Regions from separate parts of the Nocardioides sp. NPDC057772 genome, predicted to be linked through region 1. Evidence: riboswitches for the same ligand, from Rfam matches in the RefSeq annotation. Region 1 holds a riboswitch; the other holds the start of a gene.
What was found. Region 1 has a riboswitch for cobalamin ahead of ACFVJS_RS03375 (ribonucleotide-diphosphate reductase subunit beta). Riboswitches for the same ligand answer to the same signal wherever they lie in the genome.
Positions count from the first base shown of each region.

Region 1 (7,372 bases):
ACACCTGGACGAGGGGGACCTGCCCGCTGCGCGGCAGCGGCTCACCCACCTCGTCGGCCGTGACACCGCCGAGCTCGACGCCTCCGAGGTCTCCCGGGCCGTGATCGAGAGTGTCGCGGAGAACACCTCAGACGCGGTGGTCGCGCCGCTGGTGTGGGGAGCCGTCGCGGGCGTGCCCGGCCTCCTCGGCTACCGCGCCACCAACACCTTGGACGCGATGGTCGGCCACCACAACGACCGCTACGAGCACTTCGGCTGGGCCAGCGCGCGCCTCGACGACCTGCTCAACTTCCCCGGCTCGCGCCTGTCCGGCCTGATCACCCTGACCGCGATGCCGTCACGAGCGAGACAGGCCTGGCGGGCCTGGCGTCGCGACGCCGCCCAGCACCCGAGCCCGAACGCCGGCGTCGTCGAGGCCTCCTTCGCCGGTGCCCTCGACATCCGCCTGGGCGGCACCAACCGCTACTACGGCAACCGGGTCGAGCACCGTGCGGTGATGGGCGACGGCCGCGCCGCCACCCCCGCGGACGTCGTCGGCGCCACCACCCTGGCCCGCAAGGTCGGTATCGGCGCGGCCCTGGTCGCGGCGGCGTATGCGGCGGTCGCTCAGCGCCCGTGACGGAACGCCCGGGCCATCACCGCGGGTGGTGCCTCGGCGATGCCCGGCCCGCCGGCGCGGGTCCACTCGGCCAGCGCGTCGGTGACCTGCTCCGTGCCGGCCCGGGCGACCCAGACGGGCTTCGCCCCACGCTGCCGCCCCTCGGGTGAGGGGCCGACGACCACGACGTCTGCCCGTTCGCACGGGCCGAGGCAGTCGGCGATGCGTACGGTCGCCGACTCCCCGGCCGCCGCGTTCAGCGTGCTGAGCACGGCGGCATGGTCCACCCCGGGCGACTTCCGCTCGGTCCCGCAGCAGCAGCCGCGGCAGACCGTCAGCGTCGGCCGCCCGGCGGGGGCGCTCATCCTTCGCAGGCCTCGCAGTCCTGGCCGTTCTCGATGGCACAGACAGCGGCGTCGGTCCAGTCGTCCCAGCTCAGGTCGTCGATGGCGTCGGTGGGGGTCGGGTTCTCGTTCATGATCATGCCTCTGTCGTCGAAGTCGGTCAGTTGGTCCGGGTCTGCTTGCTGGCCTGGACGCCGGCGCGCGAGCGCAGGTAGTACAGGCTCTTGATGTTCGGGTCGAGCAGCGCGAGCTTGTGGATCTTGCTGATGTACTGCGGGGTCGCGTCGGCCTGGAAGAACAGGTTCAGCGACTGGGCCTGGTCGATGTAGACCTGGCGGTCGGACGCCCGGGCGAGCAGGATCTCTTGGTCGATCTCGTAGCCGGTCCGGAAGACCTCCTTCTCGAGGTCGTCGAGCCACGAGACGTGCTGGACCGAGCCACCGTGGTCGATGATGTCGGAGATGTGGGCCTGGTCGTAGACGCCACGCTCCTTCATCACCTCGACGAGGTTCTGGTTGGCCCGCGGCATCTCGCCGGCCGAGGTGGTCTGGTTCCAGACGTTGGCGACGTACGGCTCGATGCCCTGGCTGGTGCCGCCGACGATCACCGCGGTGCTCATCGTCGGCGCGATCGCCATCAGATGGGAGTTGCGCCGTCCGACACACCACTCCGGGATGCCCGCGACCGAGCCCATCCACCGCGAGGCGGCATCGGCACGCGACGAGATCCGCTCGAAGATGTCCTTGTTCAGCGCCGCCGCCTTGTCCGACTCGAACGGCACTCGCTGCTTCTGCAGGTAGTCGTGGTAGCCCATCACCCCGAGGCCCAGGCTGCGGGCCTTCTCGGTGTAGCGCACCGCCCGCTCCAGACCGCGGATGGTGCGCGCCTTGCGCAGGAACGCCTCGGCGACCGCGTCGAGGAAGACGGTGGCGACGTACGCGGTGTCCTGGTCCTTCCACTCGTCGTAGGTCGACAGGTTCAGCGAGGAGAGCACGCAGGTGTAGGAGTGGTCCTCGTCGCTGAACAGGGTGATCTCCGAGCACAGGTTGGAGGCCTTGTTGGCCAGTCCGTTGGCCTTGTAGGACTCGGTCTGGGCCGCGTTGACGGTGTCGACCTTCCAGATGTAGCCCTTGCCCAGCACCACCCGGATCTTCAGCACCCGCTGGTAGCGCTCCAGGGCGTCCTTGTCGCCGGCGAGCATCCGGTCGATGAAGGCCTGGCTGAAGATCCAGCCGACGTTCTTGTTGGCCGGCTCCCGGAAGATCAGGTCGGCGAGCTCGTAGAAGTCCGGGTGATCCACGGGCAGGTAGCCGGCCCAGGAGCCGCGGCGGGTGGCGCCCTGGCTGATCTGGTTGGTCATCTCCACGAAGTTGCAGAAGACCGGGACCACACCGTTGGCCTTGCCGTTGTCGCTGAACTTCGCGCCGCGGGGCCGGACGTCACCGAGGTACGCCGAGGTGCCGAACCCGTTCTGGGACAGGATCGCGGCTTCCTTGAGGGTCTCGTAGAAGCCCCAGACCGAGTCCTCGACGTAGGAGCCCTCGCACGAGACCGGCAGGCCCCGGTCGGTGCCGAGGTTCGACAGCACCGGCGTCGAGGGGGAGAGCCAGCCGTTCCAGATCGCCTCGAAGAACGGCTCTGTCCAGGAGACGCCGTCCTCACGGGGGTACATCTCGTCGGCCAGCCCGCCGGCGGTGGCCGCGATGGTCTCGTAGCGCTCGCGGACGCTCTGGTCCGCGACGGTGTACTTGGCCTTGAACATCGCGTAGCCCGCGGTGGTCATGAAGGCAGGCACGGTGCCCTCGGCCTGCAGTGCCTTGCGCTCGGCGGAGAGCGCCTCCCAGCTGGTGCTGCTCATCAGAACTCGAACTCCGTCTCGCCGATGTTGCGGTTGTATTCGTTGCCGGTGACCTGGAAGAAGTCGTGGAACTGGGTGCCGTTGATGCCGGCGTAGAACCACTCGGCGACCGGGTTGGTCTCGACCCCGAACAGCGGCTCCATCCGCATGTTCTCCAGGGTCATGTCGATGCGGGAGCGCACGAAGGCCTCCAGGTCGGTCTGCTCGATGCCGGTGATCGGACCGTCCGCGAAGAGCATCTCCACGATCCGGGCCTCGTGGGCGTAGAGGTGCTCGGCGACACCGCGGACGCGGGCGAAGAGGTCGTCGCGCTCGGCCTCGAACTTGTCGGCCGAGACGGTCGCGGCGTACTCGTCCAACGTCGTGTTGAACAGCCAGGCGCCGCCGGTGGCGTGCAGGTTCTCGTCGCGGGCGGAGAAGTTGATCCCGCTGATCACGTTCTGCAGCAGGTTCTTCCCGCCGGACTGGAAGTGCTTGAGGAAGGCGAAGTTGGAGTAGAGCACGCAGTTCTCCATCAACGTGAAGACGCTCAGCGCGTAGAGCAGGTCCTCGTCGGCGATGGCGTCCCACACGAAGGCGATCCGCTCGGCCAGCACCGGGTCGTTCTTGTAGGAGTCGTAGAACTCCTCGGTGTCGATCATCAGCGTCTTGTTGAGCTTCGCGTAGAACGGCGCGTGCATGTTCAGCTCGGCAAACGAGAAGGCGTTGGTCATCATCTGGATCTCGGGCCGCGGGAACGCGTGGAAGAGCCGGTCGCCCCACACCTCGCCGCCGAGGATCAGCTCGTAGATGGTGAACAGCTTCAGCGTCGTCTTGACCGCGGCCTGCTCGGCGTCGGTCATGTTGACCAGGAAGTCCTGCTTGTCGTTCTCGACCGGGATCTCCTCGGCCGTCCAGAAGATGCTGCGCTGCTTCTTGGCCAGCTCCTCGGCCATCGGATAGTCGAAGACGTACGCCGACTTCTCGGTGCGGATCGGTAGACCCTCGGTGTCGATCAAGCCCCATGCCCCTCGTTCACGCGGACCCGCGGCCCGCTGGATGTCTCGTGCATCCGTGCCGGGGCAGGAGAGGACGGCGTGGTACGCGCTCGATCCCCTGACCTTCCCTCGAGGTCGCGGACCCCACCAAGAGGTGGGCACTGGCAGGTCTTCGGACTCGTGGGCGTCATCGGGCTCGGTCCTACTGGCCGTCGCTTCCCAGGAGCCGGCTTGCTCCCAGTGCTTCGTGACGGCGGTCGTTCCCACTCACCGCTGCGGGGCAGTCCCGGACTCGCACCGGGTTCCCTCTTGCCTCTCCCGCCCCGTCGCCGGGATGGGAGAACCAGCTGCGGGGACCACTATATGCGGGAATTACATCAATGCAACTTCCTAGATGTTGTGCTTCGACGTGTCGTCGGCAACATGGTCGGCACGCGCCTACGGACACCGTGCTAGCCTCGGCGCCGAGTCGAACGCATCCCGATGGATGCCAGGGAACCCGGTGTGATTCCGGGACTGGCGCGCAGCGGTGAGGGTGACGACGACGCTAAGCAGCCACTGGGGCCGCGTCCCTGGGAAGGCAGCGTCGCCGGTTGAACCCGAGTCCGAAAACCTGTCGGCTCAGATGTACGTCACGGCCCTCGCGATCAGGGTCCAGAGGACTTGAGAGGCGGAGCGCCGTGGAGACGCTGGCCCGTGATGCCCGAGGTACCGCCGGCCGTGCTCGCACCGCCGGCGGAAGGCGACGGGTGCCGTTCGTGCCGCTGATCGCCGGCCTGCTGCTCGCCTCGGCGGCCAGTGTTGTGCTCTCCCTGGCCTTCGGCTCGGAGCGGATCCCCGTCGGCGAGGTCGTCACCGCGGTCGGCGACCGGATCCAGGGTGATGCCCCCGGCAGGTGGGACGTGATCGTGTGGGAGCTGCGCCTGCCGAGAGCCCTGATGGCGCTCGCCGTGGGGGCCGGACTGGCCGTGGCCGGGGCGGGTATGCAGACGCTGGTCCGCAACCCGCTCGCCGACCCGTTCCTGCTGGGCATCAGCTCCGGCGCCTCGGTGGGGGCGACCGCCGCGATCACCACCGGTGCGCTGGCCGGCCTCGGCACCTACGCGGTCTCCGGCGGTGCCCTGCTCGGGGCCGTCGGCTCGGCGATGCTGGTCTGGCTGGTGGCCACCGCGCAGGGTGGGCTGACGCCGATCCGGCTGGTGCTCTCGGGTGTGGTGCTCTCCTCGGGACTCTCCTCCATCGCCTCCTTCCTGGTCTTCATGAGCGACGATCCGCGCGCCGCCGACTCGGTGATGTTCTGGATGCTCGGCAGCGTCGGTGGCGCCAGCTGGGAGAAGCTGTGGCTGCCGGTGGCGCTCAGCCTTCTGCTGGGACTCGGGATGCTGGCTCTGCACCGCTGGCTGGACGCCCTGGCCGCCGGCCCGGAGACTGCTGCCGCGCTCGGTGTGAACGTGGCGGCGCTGCGTACGACTCTGTTCGTGGCTCTGGCCGTGCTCGTCGGGGTCCTGGTCGCGGTCAGCGGTGGGATCGGGTTCGTCGGCCTGATCGTGCCGCACGCGGCCCGGCTGCTCGTGGGCGCCCGGCACAGAGTGGTGCTGCCGGTCGCCGCCCTGGGCGGTGGGCTGTTCCTGCTCTGGGTCGACGTGCTCGCCCGGCTGGTGGCCCGCCCGCAGGAGATCCCGTTGGGGGTGGTCACCGGCGTGGTCGGCGCGCCGCTGTTCCTGCTGCTGCTCGGCCGCGGTCAGTACCGCTTCGGTAGCGAGCGATGAGCGGCGACCTGTCCCGGCCCGCGCTCCGGCTGAGCGGAGTCGCCGCCCGGCTGGGGGAGCGCGACGTGCTCCGCGACGTCGACCTGGACGTACCCGCCGGCACCCGCCTCGGGATCGTGGGCGTCAACGGGGTGGGGAAGTCGACCCTGCTGCGGATCCTGGCCGGCGTCCAGCGCCCGAGCGCCGGGACCGCCTACCTCGCCGACGACGCCGGCCGGCTCTCCGAGACGGTCCGGACCAGGTCGCGCGAGCGCGCCCGCCGGCTGGCGTACGTCCCTCAGGAGGAGGTCGCCTCCGCCGAGCTGCACGTCGGGGAGATGGTCGCGCTGGGCCGGGTGCCACGCACCCGGCCGTGGGCTCGAGGCGGACGCCAGGAACGCGAGATCGTGCGGGCGGCCCTCGACGCCGTCGGGTTGGCCGACCGCATCGACGATCCCTGCGACCGGCTCTCCGGGGGCGAGCGGCGCCGGGCGGTGATGGCTCGAGGTCTCGCTCAGGAGTGCCCGGTGATGCTCCTCGACGAACCCACCAACCAGCTCGACGTCGCCTGGCAGCTGCGCCTCCTGCAGACCGTCGCCGACCGGGTCGAGACCCTGGTGGCGACCATCCACGACCTCGATCTGGCGCTCCGCTCCTTCGACAGCCTCGCCGTCCTGGGCCGGCCGGCCGACAGCGATCCCGACACCGGCCCGGCGACCATCGTGGCCCACGGGCCGCCGGCCGAGGTGCTCGACACCATCCGCGTCGAGCACCACTTCGGCGTCGGCTCGGTCCAGGTGCCACATCCGCATCTGGACCAGCCACACCTGCTCATCCACCCTCGAAAGGACCGACCGGCATGACACAGCGTGCCCCCAGATCCGTACGCCGTCCCCACCTCGCCTGCGTCGCCGCGCTCGCGCTCGGCACGACGATCCTCACGGCCTGCGGAGCGGAGGGGACCGTCGCCGGTGACGCGGCGCGAAGCGCGATCACCGTCGAGAACTGCGGCGAGAAGCTGACCGTCGACGCGCCGGTCACCGAGCTGTACGCCTACGACGGCGGGATCATCTCGATCGCCCTGGCCGTCGGCGCCCGGGACGAGCTCGTCGCCGTCACCGGCCTGGCTCGAGACCAGCAGCTGCTCGAGCTGGCCTACCCCGACGACCGGGTCGACGAGCTCGAGATCGTGGGCGACGACCACCCGACGCTGGAGACCGTCCTGGCGCTCGACCCGCAGATGATGTTCGCGGGCTGGGGCTACGGGTTCAGCGAGTCGCGCAACCTGGTGCCGGAGATGGTGCAGGAGCGCGGCATCGAGACCTACCTGCTCAGCGAGACCTGCCGGCAGGAGGACGGGGCCCGCGGCACCATGGAGGCCTGGACGGCGCTGCGTACCGACCTGCTCAACATCGGCGAGCTGACCGGTCACAGCGCGACGGCGAAGGAGGTCGTCGCCGACATCGACGAGCGTCGCGCCGCCCTGGAGAGCGCTCCGAAGCCGGAGGAGGCGCCGACCGCGTTCCTCTTCGACTCCGGCACCGACGCGATCTTCACCTCCGGCTCCTTCGGCGGTCCGCAGGCCATCTTCGACGCCGCCGGGGTGACCAGCGCCACCGCTGACGTCGAGGACACCTGGACCGAGGTCGGCTGGGAGCGCTTCGCCGCCGCCCAGCCGGATGTCATCTACTTCGTCGACTACCCGGGGCAGTCCTACGAGGAGAAGGTCAAGGTGCTCAAGGCCAACCCGGCCTCTCGCGACCTGCCGGCGGTCAAGGAGAACAGGTTCGTGAACCTCCCCTACGCGATGTGGGTCTCGGGACCGCTCAACATCGACGCCGCCGAGT
Region 1 is NZ_JBHVKN010000009.1:39,173-46,544, reverse strand. It holds gene ACFVJS_RS03390 (cobalamin biosynthesis protein) at 1-619, shown strand, start outside; gene ACFVJS_RS03385 ((2Fe-2S) ferredoxin domain-containing protein) at 607-963, opposite strand; gene ACFVJS_RS03380 (ribonucleotide reductase N-terminal alpha domain-containing protein) at 1,103-2,800, opposite strand; gene ACFVJS_RS03375 (ribonucleotide-diphosphate reductase subunit beta) at 2,800-3,798, opposite strand; cobalamin riboswitch at 3,923-4,140, opposite strand; cobalamin riboswitch at 4,231-4,413, shown strand; gene ACFVJS_RS03370 (FecCD family ABC transporter permease) at 4,527-5,546, shown strand; gene ACFVJS_RS03365 (ABC transporter ATP-binding protein) at 5,543-6,388, shown strand; gene ACFVJS_RS03360 (ABC transporter substrate-binding protein) at 6,385-7,372, shown strand, end outside.

Region 2 (7,372 bases), on a different contig from region 1:
GCCCAGGCTCGCTACGGCTTCGCCGACTTCAAGCTCAAGGGCGGCGTCCTCGCCGGCGAGGAGGAGGTCGCCGCGGTGACCGCCCTCCACGAGCGCTTCCCCGATGCCCGGATCACCCTCGACCCCAACGGCGGCTGGCTGCTCGCCGACGCGGTCCGGCTCTTGAGGGGCAAGGACGACGTGCTCGCGTACGCCGAGGACCCCTGCGGCGCCGAGGGCGGCTACTCGGGGCGCGAGATCATGGCGGAGTTCAAGCGCGCCACCGGTCTGCGTACGGCGACCAACATGATCGCCACCGACTGGCGCCAGATGTCCCACGCGATCCGCACCAACGCCGTCGACATCCCGCTGGCCGACCCGCACTTCTGGACGATGTCCGGCTCGGTCCGCGTCGCCCAGCTGTGCCACGACTTCGGGCTGACCTGGGGCTCCCACTCCAACAACCACTTCGACGTCTCGCTGGCGATGTTCACCCATGTCGGCGCCGCCGCACCGGGAGAGATCACCGCCCTGGACACCCACTGGATCTGGCAGGACGGGCAGGGGCTGACCGAGTCGCCGCTGGAGATCCGCGACGGTGCCGTCGCGGTGCCGACCGCCCCCGGTCTCGGGATCCGGCTCGACCGCGACCGGGTCGCGGCCGCGCACGAGCTCTACCTCGAGCACGGGCTCGGTGTGCGTGACGACGGCGTCGCGATGCAGTACCTGGTGGAGGGTTGGACGTTCGACCCCAAGCGCCCGTGCCTTGTCCGCTGAGCTCGTCTGGCTCCTGCTCGCCGGCATCGGCGCGGGCCTGACCGGCTCGGTGGCCGGTCTGGCCTCGCTGGTCAGCTATCCCTCCCTGCTGGCCGCGGGGCTGCCGCCGGTGGTCGCCAACGTCACCAACACGGTGGCCATGTTCGGCGTCACCGGCGGCACCATCGCCGGATCACGGCGCGAGCTGCGAGGTCAGGGTAGGCGGATCGCCTGGCTGGCCCTGGCCTCCTTCCTCGGTGGTGCCGTCGGTGCGGCCCTGCTGCTCACCACGCCGGCCGAGGCGTTCGAGGCGGTCGTGCCCTGGCTCGTCGGGGCCGGTGCGATCCTGCTGCTGCTCCGCGACCGGATCCGGGTCTGGGCGGCAGCGCTCGCGACCACGAGGGCGCCGCGGCGGGTTCCGCTCGGCCACGAGCGGCGGCGTACGGTCGCCCGCGGGTTCGCCTGGGGCGCGGCCGTGTTCGTGCTCGGCATCTACGGCGGCTACTTCGGGGCCGGCGTCGGCATCATCGCGCTCGCGGTCCTCGTCCTCGAGCGCACCGAGGCGCTCGCGATCACCAACGCGGTCAAGAACGTCGCTACGGGCGTTGCCAACGGCACCGCCGCGGTCGCGTACGTCTTCTTCGCTCCGGTCGACTGGCCCGCCGCGGTCGCCCTCGGCGTGGGCGCCGTGCTCGGTGGCTTCCTGGGGCCCGCGATCGTCCGGGTCGCGCCCGAGCGCCCGCTGCGTTGGCTGGTCGGTCTGGCGGGTCTCGGGCTCGCGCTGCACCTGGCGACCCAGTAGATCGTGTGCAGTAGGCTCCGGGCCGCTGTCACGGGTCGCAGCCAGGTCTGAGGAGGACAACCGTTCATGGGTTCGAGCAACGTCTCGGTGCGCGATCGGGTGCGTGCGCTGGTCGACAACGAGACCTTCCAGAAGATCATCATCGGCGTGATCATCGTCAACGCGGTGGTGCTCGGCGTCGAGACGATGGTGCCCGAGCACCTGGCCCACGAGCTGGCGCTCTTCGACAGCCTGCTGCTCGGGGTCTTCGTCGTAGAGCTGGTGCTGCGCCTGGTGGCGTACGGCCCGAAGTTCTTCCTCGACCCGTGGAACATCTTCGACACCGCGATCGTGGCGATCGCGCTGGTGCCGGCGACCGGGCCGATGTCGGTGCTGCGGGCGCTGCGGATCCTGCGCGTGCTGCGCCTGGTCAACTCGGTCCCCTCGATGCGTCGCGTCGTCGACGGCCTGATCGCGGCGATGCCGGGGATGGGCTCGGTCGCCGCGCTGCTGGTGCTGATGATGTACGTCGCGGTGGTCATCTCGACCAACCTCTATGGGGAGATCGCGCCGGACTACTTCGGCGACCTCGGCACCAGCGCGTTCACGCTCTTCCAGACCATGACCGGCGAGGCCTGGCCCGACATCGCCCGCGAGGTGATGGCCGAAGATCCCTCGGCGTGGATCTTCTTCGTCGTCTTCATCCTGGTGATGACCTTCGCGGTCCTCAACCTCTTCCTCGCCGTCGTCGTCTCCGGCATGGAGAGCGTCGAGACCCTCACCAAGCACGAGGAGGAGTCCGACGCCGAGATGATGGCCATCCTGACCTCGCTGCGCGAAGACCTCACCGCCGTACGCGAGGAGCTGGCCGTCACCCGGGCCGAGCTGCGGAGCGCAGGGACCGCCGGCGACGAGGTCCAGCTCTGACTTCCGCTGGGCGGAAGCTGGGCCTGGTCAGGGTGTGGCGCCGGTCATAGCCTCGGGCGTCATGAGCATCTGGGACGAGAAGATCTTCGACGGAGCCTTCGTGCCCGGCGGCGCCGGGACGATGGCAGTGACGGCCCCCGCGACCGGGGAGACCATCGCCACGATCGGCCAGGCCGACGTCGCCGACCTCGACAAGGCGGTCGCGACCGCCAAGCAGACGCAGCGGACCTGGGCAGCGCTGCCCTACACCGAGCGCGCCGCGGTGATGACCAAGGCGGCCGCCATCCTCGAGGCAGACCCCGACCGGCTGACCCGCTGGCTGGTGCCGGAGGCCGGGTCTGGCCAGGGCAAGGCCGGCTTCGAGGCGATGCTGGTGACCTCCGAGCTGAACGCGGCCGCGGCGCTCGCGGCCCAGCCGTACGGACAGATGCTGCGCAGCATGAAGCCGCGGGTCTCGATCGGCCGGCATGTCCCGGTCGGCGTCGTCGGCGTGATCAGCCCGTTCAACTTCCCGGCGATCCTCTCGATGCGCTCGGTCGCTCCGGCCCTGGCGCTCGGCAACGCGGTCGTGCTCAAGCCGGACCCGCGGACGTCGATCTCCGGCGGTCTCGTGCTCGCCGAGATCCTCGCCGAGGCCGGGCTGCCCGAGGGGCTCCTGCACGTGCTCCCGGCAGGCGCCGAGGTCGGTGCCGCACTGGTCGCCCATCCGGACGTGCCCTGCATCTCCTTCACCGGCTCCACAGCCGCCGGCCGCAAGATCGGTGAGGCCGCCGGCCCGCTGCTGAAGAAGGTCCACCTCGAGCTCGGCGGCAACAACGCACTGCTGGTGCTGCCCGACGCGGACATCGACGCCGCGGCCTCCGCCGGCGCCTGGGGATCCTTCCTCCACCAGGGCCAGATCTGCATGACCACCGGTCGTCACCTGGTCCCCAAGGACAAGGTGGAGGAGTACGCCACCAAGCTGGCCGCCAAGGCCGAGGCCATCTCGGTCGGCGACCCGACCGATCCGGCCAACGCGCTGGGCCCGATCATCGACGAGCGGCAGCTCAAGAGCGTGCACGACATCGTCGAGGGCACGGTCGCGGCAGGTGCGACGCTGCTGGCCGGTGGCACCCACGACGGGCTCTTCTACCGTCCGACGGTCCTCGCCGACGTACCCCTGGACAGTCCGGCCTTCAGTCAGGAGATCTTCGGCCCGGTCGCCCCGGTCGTGGGCTACGAGAGCGTCAAGGAGGCGATCGAGATCATCAACTCCTCCGAGTACGGCCTCTCGGTGTCGCTGCTCACCGCCAACCCGTTCAAGGCCTTCGAGCTCGCCGACCGGATCACCTCAGGAGCGGTGCACATCAACGACCAGACCGTCGACGACGAGGCCGTCGCCCCCTTCGGCGGTGCCAAGGCCTCCGGCGTCGGCGGCCACTTCGGCACCTCGGCCAACATGGACACCTTCTGCGACATCCAGTGGGTCACGATCCAGTCGGAGATCGAGCGCTACCCGTTCTGAGCGTCGTAGCAAGGCTGGCTGTCCGTTCGTCGCCGACGCCAGGTAGTCTCGCCCTGCCAGTCGTACTCCATGCCTGATGGGGTCAGGGAACCCGGTGAGAGTCCGGGACTGACGCGCAGCGGTGAGGATGACGGGCGGGCACGCTCTTCTCCCGGGAAGGGCAGCCACTGGAGCCTGGCTCCGGGAAGGCGCTCCGCTCCGATCGATTCCGAGTCCGAAGACCTGCTGGCTCTGGCGGCGCCCGCCGCCAGGTCACCACGTGTCCCGCGGAAGGGCACATGACCGCAGAGCAGGTGTTCTGATGTCGCGAGTCCGATCCGACCGGTGCCCGGGAGTCGGCCGTCCGTGGCCGGCCGAGGACGGTCTCCTGGTGCGGTTGCGCCTGATCGGCGGGTCCGTCTCCTCCGCCTCGCTGCTGTCGCTGGTCTCCGTCGCCGAGACCTACGGCGACGGCCGCGTCTATCTCACCGGACGCGCCAACCTGCAGGTGCGCGGGCTGCCCGCCGTCGACGGTGCCCTGCCCGCTGAGGTGCTCACCGCGCTGAAGGCGACTGGTCTGGTGCCGGCGCAGACCCACGAGCTCGTACGCAACGTGATGGTCTCCCCGCAGACCGGGCTCGCCGGGGGACGGGCCGACCTGCGCGGCGTCGCCGCGACGCTGGACCGGCTGCTGTGCGCCTCGCCGCGGCTGGCAGCGCTGCCCGGGCGGTTCCTCTTCGTGCTCGACGACGGCCGCGGCGACCTGGTCTCGCGCGAGTGCGACCTCGGGCTGGTGGCGCTCTCGGAGGCCGAGGGTCAGCTGCGTGTCGGCGACTCGTGCGGGCCGGTCGTGCCGCTCACCGAGGCCGCTGGTCGGCTGGTCTCGTTGGCCACCCGCTTCCTGGACGTACGCGGAGAGGGGCCGTCGGCGCCCTGGCACGTCTCCGAGCTCGACCGCCCGCTGGTCGAGCCGGTCGAGGCCGACTCGCGGATGCCGGCGGAGGCTCCGGAACTGGGGTTCGGCGAGGTGCTCGGCGGCGAGCACGTCGCGGCCACCGACGGCGCCCTGGACCGGGCCGCCGTCGAGGCGCTGGTGGAGCGGGCGCCGGCGGTCGTGGTGACGCCGTGGCGCGGCGTACTCGTGCCCACACCGCCGGTGCGTCCGACCCGGCGCTACGACTACATCGACCAGGGACCGGCGATCTACGTCGACTCCTTCGCGACCATCCGGCGCGAGGCCGACCTCTCCGCGGTACCCGCGGACGCCGAGCGGCTCGCCGTCCGGATGATCCACGGCAGCGGCCAGGTCGATCTCGCCGCCGACCTGGACATCCACCCCGGCCTGGTGAAGGCCGCGCGCGGCGCGCTGGAGGCTGGCGCACCGATCCTGTGCGACGCGACGATGGTCGCCACCGGGGTCACCCGCAGCCGCCTCCCGCGCGACAACGAGGTGCTCTGCATGCTCGGCGACGACCGGGTCCCGGCGCTGGCCCGCGCCTGGGGCACCACCCGCACCGCCGCCGCGCTGGCGCTGTGGGAGCCCTATCTGGAGGGCGCGGTGGTCGCCATCGGCAACGCCCCCACGGCGCTCTTCCACCTGCTCGAGATGATCCTCGACGGCGGCCCGCGGCCGGCCGCGATCGTCGGCTGCCCGGTCGGCTTCATCGGCGCCGCCGAGTCCAAGGAGGCGCTCGCCTCCTTCGCCGACGACCACGGCATCGACATCCCCTACGTCACCGTCCGGGGCCGCCGTGGCGGCTCCGCGATGACCTCGTCCGCACTCAACGCACTCGCCCAGGAGCAGGAATGAGCGTCCCGACCCCTGGACGGTTCACCGTCGTCGGCATCGGCCCCGGCGACCCCGAGCTGATCACCCTCAAGGCAGCCCGGCTGATCGGTGCGGCCCCGGTGGTCGCCTATCACGCCGGCGTGCGCAAGCAGTCCCACGCCCGCCGCATCGCGTCCGCGCTGATCCCGGCCGACGCGGTGGAGGAGGAGCTGCGCTACCCGGTCACGACGGGCACCACGAGCCACCCCGGCGGGTACGTCGGGGCGATGGCCGAGTTCTACGAGTCCTGCGCGGTCCGGCTCTCGGCCCACCTCGACGCCGGCCGCGACGTGGTCTTGCTCGCCGAGGGCGACCCGCTCTTCTACGGCTCCTCGATGTATCTCCACGACCGGTTCAAGGAGGTCTACGAGACCTCCGTCGTGCCGGGTGTTCCCGCCTTCGCGGCCGCCACCGCGGCCGTCTCGACACCACTGGTCCGCCAGACCGACGTGCTCACGGTGCTGCCGGGCACCCTGCCCGAGCCCGAGCTCGCCCGGCGCCTGGCCGACACCGAGGCCGCCATCATCATGAAGCTCGGCCGGACCTTCCCGGCGGTTCGCTCCGCGCTGGCCGCGGCCGGTCGGCTCGAGGGCGCCTGGTACGTCGAGCGTGCCTCGCAGCCCGAGGAGCGCTGGCTGCCGGTGGCCGACGTCGACCCGGAGTCGGTGCCGTACTTCTCGCTCATCGTGGTCCCTGGCGACACGGCTCCCGCTCCCGCCTCGGCAGACCGCATGCGACAGACGTCCTCGGCGGCGTCGTCGGTGGCCGAGCCCGTCGAGACCGCGGCACGCGGGGAGGTGCTCGTGGTCGGGCTGGGGCCTGGACCCGACCGGTGGTTGACGCCCGAGGTGAGTGCGGTGCTGGCGGAGGTCGGCCATGTCGTCGGCTACGCGCCGTACGTCAACCGGGTGCCGCAGCGCGCCGGGCTGCAGCGGCACGCGTCGGGCAACACGGTCGAGGTCGACCGGGCGCGGCACGCGCTGGACCTGGCGCTCGCGGGGGAGCGGGTCGCGGTCGTCTCCGGCGGCGACGCCGGGGTCTTCGGGATGGCCTCCGCCGTCTTCGAGGCGGCTTCGGACCCGGCCTACGCCGACGTACGCGTCACCGTGCTGCCCGGTGTCAGCGCCGTCCAGGCGGTGGCGGCGCGGGCGGGCGCGCCCGTCGGCGCGGACTTCACGGTGATGTCCCTCTCCGACCGGCTCAAGCCGTGGTCCGTCGTCGAGGACCGGCTGCGCGCGGTCGCTGCCGCCGACCTGGTGCTGGCGATCTACAACCCCGCCTCGCGCTCGCGCACCGAGCAGATCGGCCGGGCTCGCGACGTACTCCTCGAGCAGCGCAAGCCCGACACCGTCGTCATCGTCGGTCGCGACGTCGGGCGGGCCGAGGAGTCGCTGACGGTGACCACCCTCGGAGAGCTGGATCCGGCGACCATCGACATGAAGTGCCTGGTCATCGTGGGGGCGAGCTCGACCCGGGTGACCGCGGCCGGGCAGGTCTGGACGCCGAGGTTCGTGCTGTGACCATCCAGCAGACCATCCAGCAGACCACCCAGCAGACCGTCCACTTCGTAGGCGCCGGCCCCGGCGCCGCCGACCTGCTCACCGTACGCGCGACCCGC
Region 2 is NZ_JBHVKN010000131.1:4,804-12,175, forward strand. It holds gene ACFVJS_RS19150 (enolase C-terminal domain-like protein) at 1-756, shown strand, start outside; gene ACFVJS_RS19155 (sulfite exporter TauE/SafE family protein) at 746-1,537, shown strand; gene ACFVJS_RS19160 (ion transporter) at 1,604-2,443, shown strand; gene ACFVJS_RS19165 (aldehyde dehydrogenase family protein) at 2,505-3,947, shown strand; cobalamin riboswitch at 3,988-4,192, shown strand; partial or broken gene ACFVJS_RS19170 (nitrite reductase) at 4,249-4,440, shown strand; gene ACFVJS_RS19175 (precorrin-8X methylmutase) at 5,083-5,736, shown strand; gene cobJ (precorrin-3B C(17)-methyltransferase) at 5,733-7,274, shown strand; gene cobM (precorrin-4 C(11)-methyltransferase) at 7,271-7,372, shown strand, end outside.
Region 2: another riboswitch for cobalamin. It lies ahead of ACFVJS_RS19170 (nitrite reductase); the one in region 1 lies ahead of ACFVJS_RS03375 (ribonucleotide-diphosphate reductase subunit beta).